DNA from 3 places in the Paenibacillus sp. FSL M7-0134 genome. Region 3 is predicted to be linked to each of the others. Evidence: riboswitches for the same ligand, from Rfam matches in the RefSeq annotation. Region 3 holds a riboswitch; each other region holds the start of a gene.

Region 1 (3,280 bases), 170 kb from region 3:
GCCAAGTGCCAGTGGATTGGCACTGACGACCAAAAGACCTTTGTGCGCATGGATGAGGTCAGCCATCGGCTTCAGGTTTTCCACGGCTCCGAAAAAGTTGGGGCTTTGGACCAAAACAGCCGCGGTCTGTTCCGATACGGCCGCCGCTAGCGCATCAGCATCCGTTACGCCGTCCGAACAGCCGATTTCCACGATGTCCAAATCCAATCCGCGTGCATAGGCTGCCAATACCTGACGTGCCTCCGGATGGACGGACCTTGATACGATAAGCTGTTTACGGCGGGTAGCTGCGGCGGACAGTGAGCCCGCTTCCGCCAGTGCAGTCGCTCCGTCGTACATGCTGGCATTAGCTACAGCCATGCCCGTCAATTCGCAAATATACGACTGAAACTCGAAAATGGCTTGTAGCTCGCCTTGGCTTACTTCCGGCTGATAGGGGGTGTAGGCTGTATAGAATTCCGAGCGTGAAGTGATGTGCTGGATGACGGACGGAATATGATGATCATAAATTCCTGCGCCAAGGAAGCTGGCATGTGTGTCTGTATTGGCGTTGTGTCCGGCCAGCTCGGCCAAGTGGCGGGTTAAGGCTTTCTCATCGAGTCGAGAAGAGAGAGGCAGTTCCCCTTGATATCGAATGGCCTCTGGAATGTCACTGAATAAATCATCAATGGATGATACACCCACCACACGCAGCATTTCGGTTTGATCCTGTTCAGTCATAGGGAGATAACGATGCTGCTTCATAGGTTCTGACTCCTTTCGAAAAGCAAGATTTTAGATCGTAAATTAGCTAATAAAAAAGTGTGTGAGATGAAAAACCCAGAAGTTCATATCTGACATATTTGCTTTATAGAAATAAAAAGAGTTTAAGATCAGCGCGGGCGTTTATAAAAGGGTGCTGCCACCACCTCGGCACGCAGGCGTTTGCCACGAATCTCAACCTCCAACGGTGTGGAGAGGGCGCTAAAACGACTGTCCACCAAGGCGAGGCCCAGATTACGCTTCAAGGTGGGCGACTGAGTCCCCGTTGTGACCTCACCAATGTGTTGTCCTTCTGCGAATACCGGGTAATGGGCGCGTGGGATACCGCGATCAATCATTTCCAGCCCGATCAATTTGCGAGGAATCCCTTGTTCTTTCTGACGTTGCAGTGCTTCTCTACCGATAAAATCTCCTTTATTCAGCTTGACGAAGAAACCTAGACTAGCTTCGAGTGGTGAAATCGTGGCAGATAACTCCTGACCGTACAGCGGCAATCGTGCCTCAAAGCGTAGTGTATCCCGAGCACCAAGTCCAGCGGGAATCAGCCCATATGACTCACCGGAACGAAGCAAACCCTCCCATACGGCTGGTGCTTCTGCAGCAGGTACATAAAATTCAAAACCGTCTTCGCCCGTATATCCGGTTCGTGAGACCAGTGCTTTTGCTCCGAACAATGGCACGTTCTCATGGAAGCGGAAAGATGCCAGATTCGTAATGTCCGTATCTGCCACGGCTGCGGCAATACGTGCTGCCTCCGGTCCTTGCAACGCCAGCAATGCTATCGCATCAGACACATTCTCCATGTGAACGGATGTAGGCATATGACGAATTAGCCAATCCCAATCCTTATCGATGTTGGAGGCGTTCACAACGAGCATGTAGTGCTCCGGTCCTTTGCAGTAAACAAGTAGGTCGTCTACTACCCCTCCATCGGGGTAACACAGGAGTGAATATTGTGCCTGACCTGGTTCCAACTGGCTGACATCATTCGTGGTCACCCTTTGCAGAAAAGCTTCGGCCTCTTTGCCTTCAACCAAAAATTCGCCCATATGCGATACATCGAATAAACCCGCACGTTGCCGGACGGCCTCATGCTCCTTTTGAATGCCGCTAAACTGAACCGGGAGCTCCCAGCCGCCAAAGTCAATACAACGAACCCCAGACTGCGTCCCGTAGGACGAATATAGCGGTGTTTTTCGCAAATTAGTCATTATTCCACTCCTATCCGGTGTGATCGGCTAAACAAAAAAGACAGGCCGAAAAAAACGTATAGACGGCAGTCTACACTCTTTTTTCAGCTCTGTCCTTGATACCAGAAAGTTACCCCGGTATGTACCGGGTTTCCCCTTGGGTGATCCGCTCCAATAGCGAATGCTCTCCAGAGATGCGTCCGGCAGAGGTCCTTTTGCCTGAGAGATTCACCTGCAATGCAGGTTTACTCCTTCGGCGCTACCTTCGGGATCAACGGTATATTACCTGGCTTTGCAGATAACAACCTGATCCGATTCGCGTGCACTTATGTCTCACAAGCGGCAACAGCTATGCGAATCTTTTTGGCAGTCTCTCCCTCCGCGTTCATCCGCGTTTGCAGTTGTCGGGGTGTTTCCCAAAGCATTTGCTATAACCCATTAATACGCAAATTCATTCAAAATGTCAATAAAAATGTCATCAAAAACAATAGAAAAAACATTTAATATATAAATAAGGATATGTAAGCGTTTGTTATAAGCTATCATATTTTTATATAGTACGCTATATGAGGTGATATGAAGTATTTTTGTTAGTATTATTGACATGAGTGTTCTTGTTGTCATAATCTTAACCTGTCTAGTACAGTGAGCAAAAGCGATTTTATTCATATGGAAGTGAGGGGAACAGAATGGGTGAAGTAAAGCAGCAACTTTGGTATACAGACGAACATGAGTGGGTTCAGCGGACAGAGAATGGAACGGTACGGATTGGTATTACAGACTTTGCACAGCATCAACTGGGTGATATTGTTTTTGTAGAATTACCTGAGGCGGGAGCAACGATTGAGCAGGGAGCGGAGATCGGTACGATTGAATCGGTGAAGACAGTATCCGACCTTTTTGCTCCGGTGACGGGAACCATACTAAAAGTGAATGAAACGCTGGAAAGTACACCTGAGCTAGTGAATGAATCTCCCTATGAAAAAGGTTGGATGATCGAAGTAGAGATGGATAAAGATGTGGAGGAAGCTTTGGGCAAGCTACTGTCTGCGGATCAGTATGAGCAGTTGATTTCCGATGAGCAGTAATGGAGCATTGTAGTATGGAGTAAGAGGGTTATTTGTCTGCTCGATTTTTGTATAAAATAGTCGCTATGATTTGACGTAGCGGCTATTTTTTTGTCTTTTTGCAAGCGTAATTACGTGTTTTATTCTGATTTAGAGGGTTGTCCCCATATAAGAATCATACATAATCCAGCACGGTTTTTCGACTAATTTCTATAGCTACAGGTCATATTAAGAAGAATTATGCAGGTATAATACCTTCCC
Region 2 (3,280 bases), on a different contig from region 3:
AATGACTTCGTCAGACGGAATAGCGCTGCGCACACCCGCCAAAGCCATATCCGCTGCGGCAAGCGCAGTCACGGCTCCCAGCCCGTTGCGCACGATGCACGGAATCTCCACGAGTCCGGCGACGGGATCGCAAATCAGGCCGAGCGTGTTCTTAAGAGCGAGGCCCACGGCGTGAACAGCCTGTTCAGGCGTACCACCACGCAGCTCGACCATAGCGCCAGCAGCCATCCCGATAGCTGAACCAATCTCAGCCTGACAGCCTCCCTCCGCGCCAGAAATGAAGGAGTTGTTGGCGATCACGTAGCCAATGGCTCCAGCGGCGAACAGGCCGTTCACCATATGCTCATCATCCCAGCCGAACCGCTCCTGCGCACTGATGAACACACCAGGGATAACCCCACATGAGCCTGCGGTAGGCGTGGCGACAATGCGACCCATGGATGCATTTACCTCCGACACAGAGAGGGCATAAGCCATGGCGAGCGCGGAGGCATCGCCGGAGCAGGTTTCCCCTGACCGCAGATACTCGGCTAGGCGCTTGCCGTCACCGCCCGTCAATCCACTGCGGGATACGGTGTCTTGTGTCTGACCGCGATGAACGGCTTCCTTCATGACTTCATAATAATCAGACATTTGGCGAAAGATTTCTTCCTCCGTTGTATTCGTCTCTTGTACCTGCTCTTGAATCATCAAACGGCCAATTGTGGTGGATTCTTCAGCGCATAAAGCGCTGATTTCATGCAGATGGCTAAACCGCATCGGATTCAGCTCCTTTTTTCAAATTAATCATCTTAATTTCATACATATGAGGTAAAGAACGCAGCTCCGCAATCAATACAGCCGGAGCAGAACTGTCCGTTTCGATGGCGGTGAGTGCTTCACCATCCCGGCCTTTGCGATCTACGTGCATATAGGCAATGTTAATGTGAGCCGCGCCCAGCGCTGAAGTTATCGCGCCCAATGTACCGGGCTTATCCGAGTGGAGAAGCACCAGCGTAGGCAGCTCCCCAGTCAGATTGACCCGGAATTCGTTGAGCTGCTGGACATGGATGCTGCCGCCGCCGATGGAGGAGCCAAGCAGTGTGCGCTGATCCTCGCCCTTCCATAGCTCGAAACGGACGGTGTTCGGATGAGGCGCTGGTAGCCCGCTGACGGCGAATTCCACGGCCATCCCGGCTTGCTCTGCCCATTGCTCGGCATCCGGAATCCGGTGATCGTCCGTATCGTAATTAAGCAGCCCTGCGATGAGCGCCAGGTCTGTACCGTGTCCTTTATACGTGTCAGCGAAGGAGCCGTACAGTGTCATGCGGGCACGATCAGGTTGCGCCCCGAGCCAGTGCCGGGCAACGCGTGCGAGCCGCACAGCGCCTGCGGTGTGTGAACTGGAAGGTCCGGTCATGGCCGGACCGATAATGGAAAATACATCTTTGAAACGCATGGTGTGGCCCCCTGTATGTTCTAATACCATACTATATGGTATTTCCGCGTCTTTGCGCGGTTATGACGGTTCTTAATGCTGACGCACAATGTGAGCACAAAAAAGGACAGGATAAGGAAGTTTCCCTTATCTCTGTCCTCGTTACCTGAGAGTTTCGTGCGGTGTTCTTACCGCCTTACCCCTTGGGTGGCTTGCGCTCTCTCCAGAGTTGCGTCAGATGACGATACATGGACCTGAGAGATTATCCGTCAGCCGGGTGCTGACGCCTTGCTCCTTCGGTGCCGCCAGAGTGTAGGCTCCCTGGACAGACTCTCCCGTCATCTTCATTCGCATATACCGTTCTACATGTCTTTCTTAGCGTAATGTATGCCGTGCTCGGTGTCAATCACAGGTTTAATTTTTACATAAACAGGTGCGTTCCCAATAAAAAAGATTAAAATTTACATAATTATGGATGAAATCAGGAAGGAATTAGAAGATTGGCGGCTAATCTGATAAAGGACAAGTATATTTATGGAAATCATAGGAGGGATATTGACGTATGGTAAAAGGCTTGCGATTCACAGGTTCACGCTTAAAAGGGATGTTGCATCTAGCAGCTATCGTATCACTGCTGATTGGGATCTTCGTTCCATTCGGTCAGGTCAAGGCGGAGGGAGCATTGACAGTAGCCGAAGCACTTCAGCGCCAAAGCAGTGGAGGTACGGTGACGGTGGAAGGTTACATCGTCGGACATGCTACCGGATCGAAAACGGCTAACTTTTCTTCCCCGTTTGCGAATGATTTTAACGTACTGATTGCCGATCAGGCAAATGAACGTAATACGTCTAATCTGTTGGATGTACAGCTGACTTCAGCGTACAGAGGGCAATATGGGCTATCAGGCCATCCTGAGCTGATCGGCAGCAAAATTCGTGTGACGGGTACACTCGGCGCCTACAATAATTTTGGTGGAGTGAAAAGTCCAAGCGCTGTTGAACTGGTGAGCGGAAGCGAGCCGGGGGAACCAGGCGAACCTGGCAACCCGGGTCAACCCGGTACTACACTGCCGGATGGAAAAGGCAAAAAGGTGCTGTTCGATAATACGCACGCACAGACCGCTGGTGCAGCAGATTGGGTCATTGAAGGCGCCTTCTCCGACTTTGCCAATGGACTGCGTAATGTAGGCTTTACGGTAGACCAATTGAATCGTCCTATTCCTTTTACTTATGGAGAGCAGGCCATAACATTTGACAAGCTGCGCCAATATGATGTGTTCATTATTGGTGAAGCGAATGTTGCCTTTAAGGCATCCGAGCAGGCTGCCCTGCTGCAATACGTGAATAGCGGGGGGAGCGTCTTCTTCATCTCCGATCATTATAATGCGGACCGTAACAAAAACCGTTGGGATTCCTCCGAGGTTATGAATGGTTACCGTCGTGGAGCCTATACTAATCCGGCCAAGGGCATGACTGCAGAAGAAGCTGCATCACCGGCGATGCAAGGATTAACAAGCTCCGATTGGCTGGCGGCCAACTTTGGCGTTCGTTTCCGTTACAATGCGCTGGGTGATGTGAATGCTACCGACATTGTAGCCGCAGATCAATCTTTCGGCATTACCAAGGGTGTGCGCTCGATTGCAATGCATGCAGGATCTACGCTGGCTATTATTGATCCTACCAAGGCTAAAGGCATTGCTTATATCCCTTCAGGCACGAAAAAATGGGGTAATGCGGTAGACCAGGGAGTTTATAACGGCGGGGGCCGTGCGGAAGGACCTTATGCCGCTATCTCCAAGGTAGGTCAAGGCAAGGCAGCGTTCATCGGTGATTCTTCCCCTGTAGAAGATGCTACACCGAAATA
Region 3 (3,280 bases):
ATACAGCACTACGTAAATTATGCCGAAACTGTGTTCACGCGTTATAAGGATAAAGTAAAATACTGGCTGACCTTTAATGAAATCAATGTAATGACCATGAGTCCGTTTACCGGTGGCGGGGTGGTCATTGACCGCGTAGAAAACAAGCAGCAAGCGATATACCAAGCACTGCATCATCAATTTGTAGCTAGTGCACTGGCGACAAAACGAGGACATGAGATCATCCCGGGCTCTCAAATCGGCTGTATGCTGGCTCGTTTGGAAAGCTATCCACATACGTGTAACCCAGAGGATATACTGAAAGCCCAGCATGAAAATCAGATGAACCTGTTCTTTACGGATGTGCATGCCCGTGGGGAATATTCCAACTACATGAATCGTTATTTTGAAGAAAATAATGTTGTTATACACACAGAACCAGGCGATGCCGAAATTTTAAAAAATAACACGGTCGATTATATCTCATTCAGCTACTACATGACCTTGACCGTATCTGCAGGTCCAGAAGGCGAAAAAGCAGCAGGAAACCTGATTGGCGGCGTGAAAAATCCATATTTACAGTCCTCTGACTGGGGATGGCAGATCGATCCGATCGGCCTGCGTGTTACGCTGAACACGTTTTATGACCGCTACCAAAAGCCGCTGTTCATCGTGGAAAATGGTTTGGGTGCGTATGATAAGGTGGAAGAAGACGGCTCTGTGCATGATACGTATCGCATTGATTACTTGCGTCAGCATATTGCCCAAATGAAGGAAGCGATTGCCGACGGTGTTGATCTGATTGGTTACACCAGCTGGGGTCCTATCGACCTTGTGAGCATGTCTACTTCCGAAATGTCCAAGCGCTACGGATTTATTTACGTTGATCTGGATGATGACGGTAACGGAACGCTCAAACGCTCCAAAAAGGACTCATTTAACTGGTATAAAAATGTGATAGCAACCAATGGTGAAGAATTGTAATTCCAAATTTTCTCGGGCGGGTATAGCAGAGGACATCCTAAGGATGCAATCTGCTGTACCCGCTTTTTTTGATAGACATAATAATAATATTTCAGAGGGCTTCACAAACTTTTCACTTGTAATAAGCTGAAAGTTTTCTGTATAATAAATAAAAATTTCATATGTCTGGTTGATGTTTGCGGGAGATGGAACGAAAGTTCCGACCGAAGGGGCAAAACTCTCAGGTGCTTAGGCTGATTACAGCAACAAGCGGGGACCGTAAACGGACAGAACTCTGGAGAGACCCTTAATTGGGCGCCGAAGGTGCACCGCAGAGAACATCTGCTTAAACTCTCAGGCAAAAGGACAGAGACGCGAATAACCTGTGACAGGGAATGCCCTAGGCTTTTTTATAAGCTATTAGAGGCAGAAACCTGCGCAAGATGGTTGTATTTTTTCGTGCCTTTAACCTCTCCAGGAGTCGAATCAGCGGATTTGACTCTTTTTTGTTTTCTAATATGCTGGAGGAGCGGGTTGAAATGAATTTGGTACATGTGTTAGAAGCGATTAGCAGTTGGATATGGGGGGCGCCTCTCATCATTCTTGTCATGGGAACGGGGTTGTGGCTGACCATACGTTTGAAGATGCTGCAGGTATTCCGCCTGCCCCTGGCGATCAAGCTGATCGGTAAGGCCCCGAATGAAGGCAGCGGGGATGTAAGTAGTTTTGCGGCTTTAAGTACAGCGTTGGCGGCTACAGTTGGCACAGGAAGTATTGTCGGCGTAGCGACAGCCATTAAGCTGGGCGGGCCGGGTGCCTTGTTCTGGATGGTCGTTGCAGCCTTTTTTGGGATGGCGACGAAATATGCGGAAGGTGTACTTGCGGTAAAATACCGGGTGAAGGATCGGAATGGGCAATTTTCCGGCGGCCCGATGTATTATATTGAGAAAGGTCTGGGACGCCGTTTTAAACCGCTGGCGATGCTGTTTGCTTTTTCGGGCATGCTGGTAGCGTTGTTCGGGATTGGAACGTTTCCGCAGGTCAAAGCGATTGTATCTTCGACCGAAAACAGTTTTGGCGTTCCGCCCATTGTAACGGCACTGATTATTGCTATCCTTACAGGACTTGTTACTATTGGAGGACTCAAAAGCATTGCCAAGGTATCGACGAAGGTCGTTCCTTTTAAAACAGGCTTGTATGTACTGATCTGTCTCATCGTACTGATTCGGTTTGCTGACCAACTTCCTGCCGCAATTGCGCTGGTGCTCCATTCGGCATTTTCAACTACATCTGCAACGGGCGGATTTGCCGGAGCTACGATTATGCTGGCGATGCGAAGTGGGGTAGCCAGAGGTATTTTTGCCAATGAGGCCGGATTGGGAAGCGCACCGATTGCAGCTGCAGCTGCCAAAACCAAATGGCCTGCGGAGCAAGGGCTAATTTCCATGACAGGCGTGTTTATTGATACGATGGTTATTTGTGTGATGACCGGGTTGACGCTACTGGTTAGTGGTGTGTGGAGCGGGCCTACCGATGCGGGCTTGATGACTCAGCAAGCATTTTCCAGCGCATTCCCGCTGGGGGCAGAACTGCTCACAATCATTCTGATTATGTTCGCGTTCACCACCATGCTCGGCTGGAACTATTACGGGGAACGCTGTGTTGAATATTTGCTTGGGGTCAAGTGGATTAAGCCATACCGCTATCTGTTCATCCTACTGGTTGCCGGGGGCGCGTTCATTAAACTGGATGCGATTTGGCTGCTGGCAGATATCTTTAACGCAATGATGGCTTTCCCAAACCTGATTGCCCTGCTCGGCTTATCAGGAATTGTAGTCGCAGAAACCCGAACCTATATGGATTCTCTGAATTCTAGTAAGAAAAAGGGCATTCTTGCAGGTGCCAGTGTAGGGGCAGCTATCCAAGTAGAAGAAAAAGGACAAACGGTTAATTCATAAATTCCAAAAGGGAGTGCCCTCAGTCATCACAGGCTTGAGGACACTCCCTTTTGAATGTTATAACGATGCGTGCAAAATAGCTGAAATATCTTCTTGATTCAGCTTTTTATAATTACCGAAGCCTCCGTATTCCATTTCACGGGCTGCAATGTTTGCGACATTTTCCAATTGCTCATCATTAATATTGTAATCGGCCAGGGTGGAAGGGGCACCGAGACTTGTCCAGAATGCACTCAGGCGATCAATCCCCTCCAAAGCAATTTCCTTATCCGTTTTACCAGTGGTATCTAAATCAAACATGCTGAGCATCAGCCGCTTCATGCGTGCAGCATCCTGATCCACCGTATGTCTCATCCAGTTGGGGAAGAGGATCGCCAGAC

What was found. Region 3 has a riboswitch for glycine ahead of NSQ58_RS08330 (alanine/glycine:cation symporter family protein). Riboswitches for the same ligand answer to the same signal wherever they lie in the genome.
Region 1: it holds a riboswitch for glycine, as region 3 does, so the genes downstream of both, gcvT (glycine cleavage system aminomethyltransferase GcvT) here and NSQ58_RS08330 (alanine/glycine:cation symporter family protein) in region 3, are expected to answer to the same signal.
Region 2: it holds a riboswitch for glycine, as region 3 does, so the genes downstream of both, sdaAB (L-serine ammonia-lyase, iron-sulfur-dependent subunit beta) here and NSQ58_RS08330 (alanine/glycine:cation symporter family protein) in region 3, are expected to answer to the same signal.

What each region holds. Positions count from the first base shown of each region.
Region 1 covers NZ_JBBOXV010000001.1:2,031,422-2,034,701, forward strand. Annotated here, with positions in the region: gene gcvPA (aminomethyl-transferring glycine dehydrogenase subunit GcvPA) at 1-744, opposite strand, end outside; gene gcvT (glycine cleavage system aminomethyltransferase GcvT) at 873-1,973, opposite strand; glycine riboswitch at 2,150-2,248, opposite strand; gene gcvH (glycine cleavage system protein GcvH) at 2,642-3,040, shown strand.
Region 2 covers NZ_JBBOXV010000002.1:14,978-18,257, forward strand. Annotated here, with positions in the region: gene sdaAA (L-serine ammonia-lyase, iron-sulfur-dependent, subunit alpha) at 1-759, opposite strand, end outside; gene sdaAB (L-serine ammonia-lyase, iron-sulfur-dependent subunit beta) at 749-1,438, opposite strand; glycine riboswitch at 1,650-1,765, opposite strand; gene NSQ58_RS15835 (DUF6359 domain-containing protein) at 1,980-3,280, shown strand, end outside.
Region 3 covers NZ_JBBOXV010000001.1:1,859,154-1,862,433, forward strand. Annotated here, with positions in the region: gene NSQ58_RS08325 (glycoside hydrolase family 1 protein) at 1-963, shown strand, start outside; glycine riboswitch at 1,133-1,209, shown strand; glycine riboswitch at 1,228-1,322, shown strand; gene NSQ58_RS08330 (alanine/glycine:cation symporter family protein) at 1,482-2,900, shown strand; gene NSQ58_RS08335 (iron-containing alcohol dehydrogenase) at 2,958-3,280, opposite strand, start outside.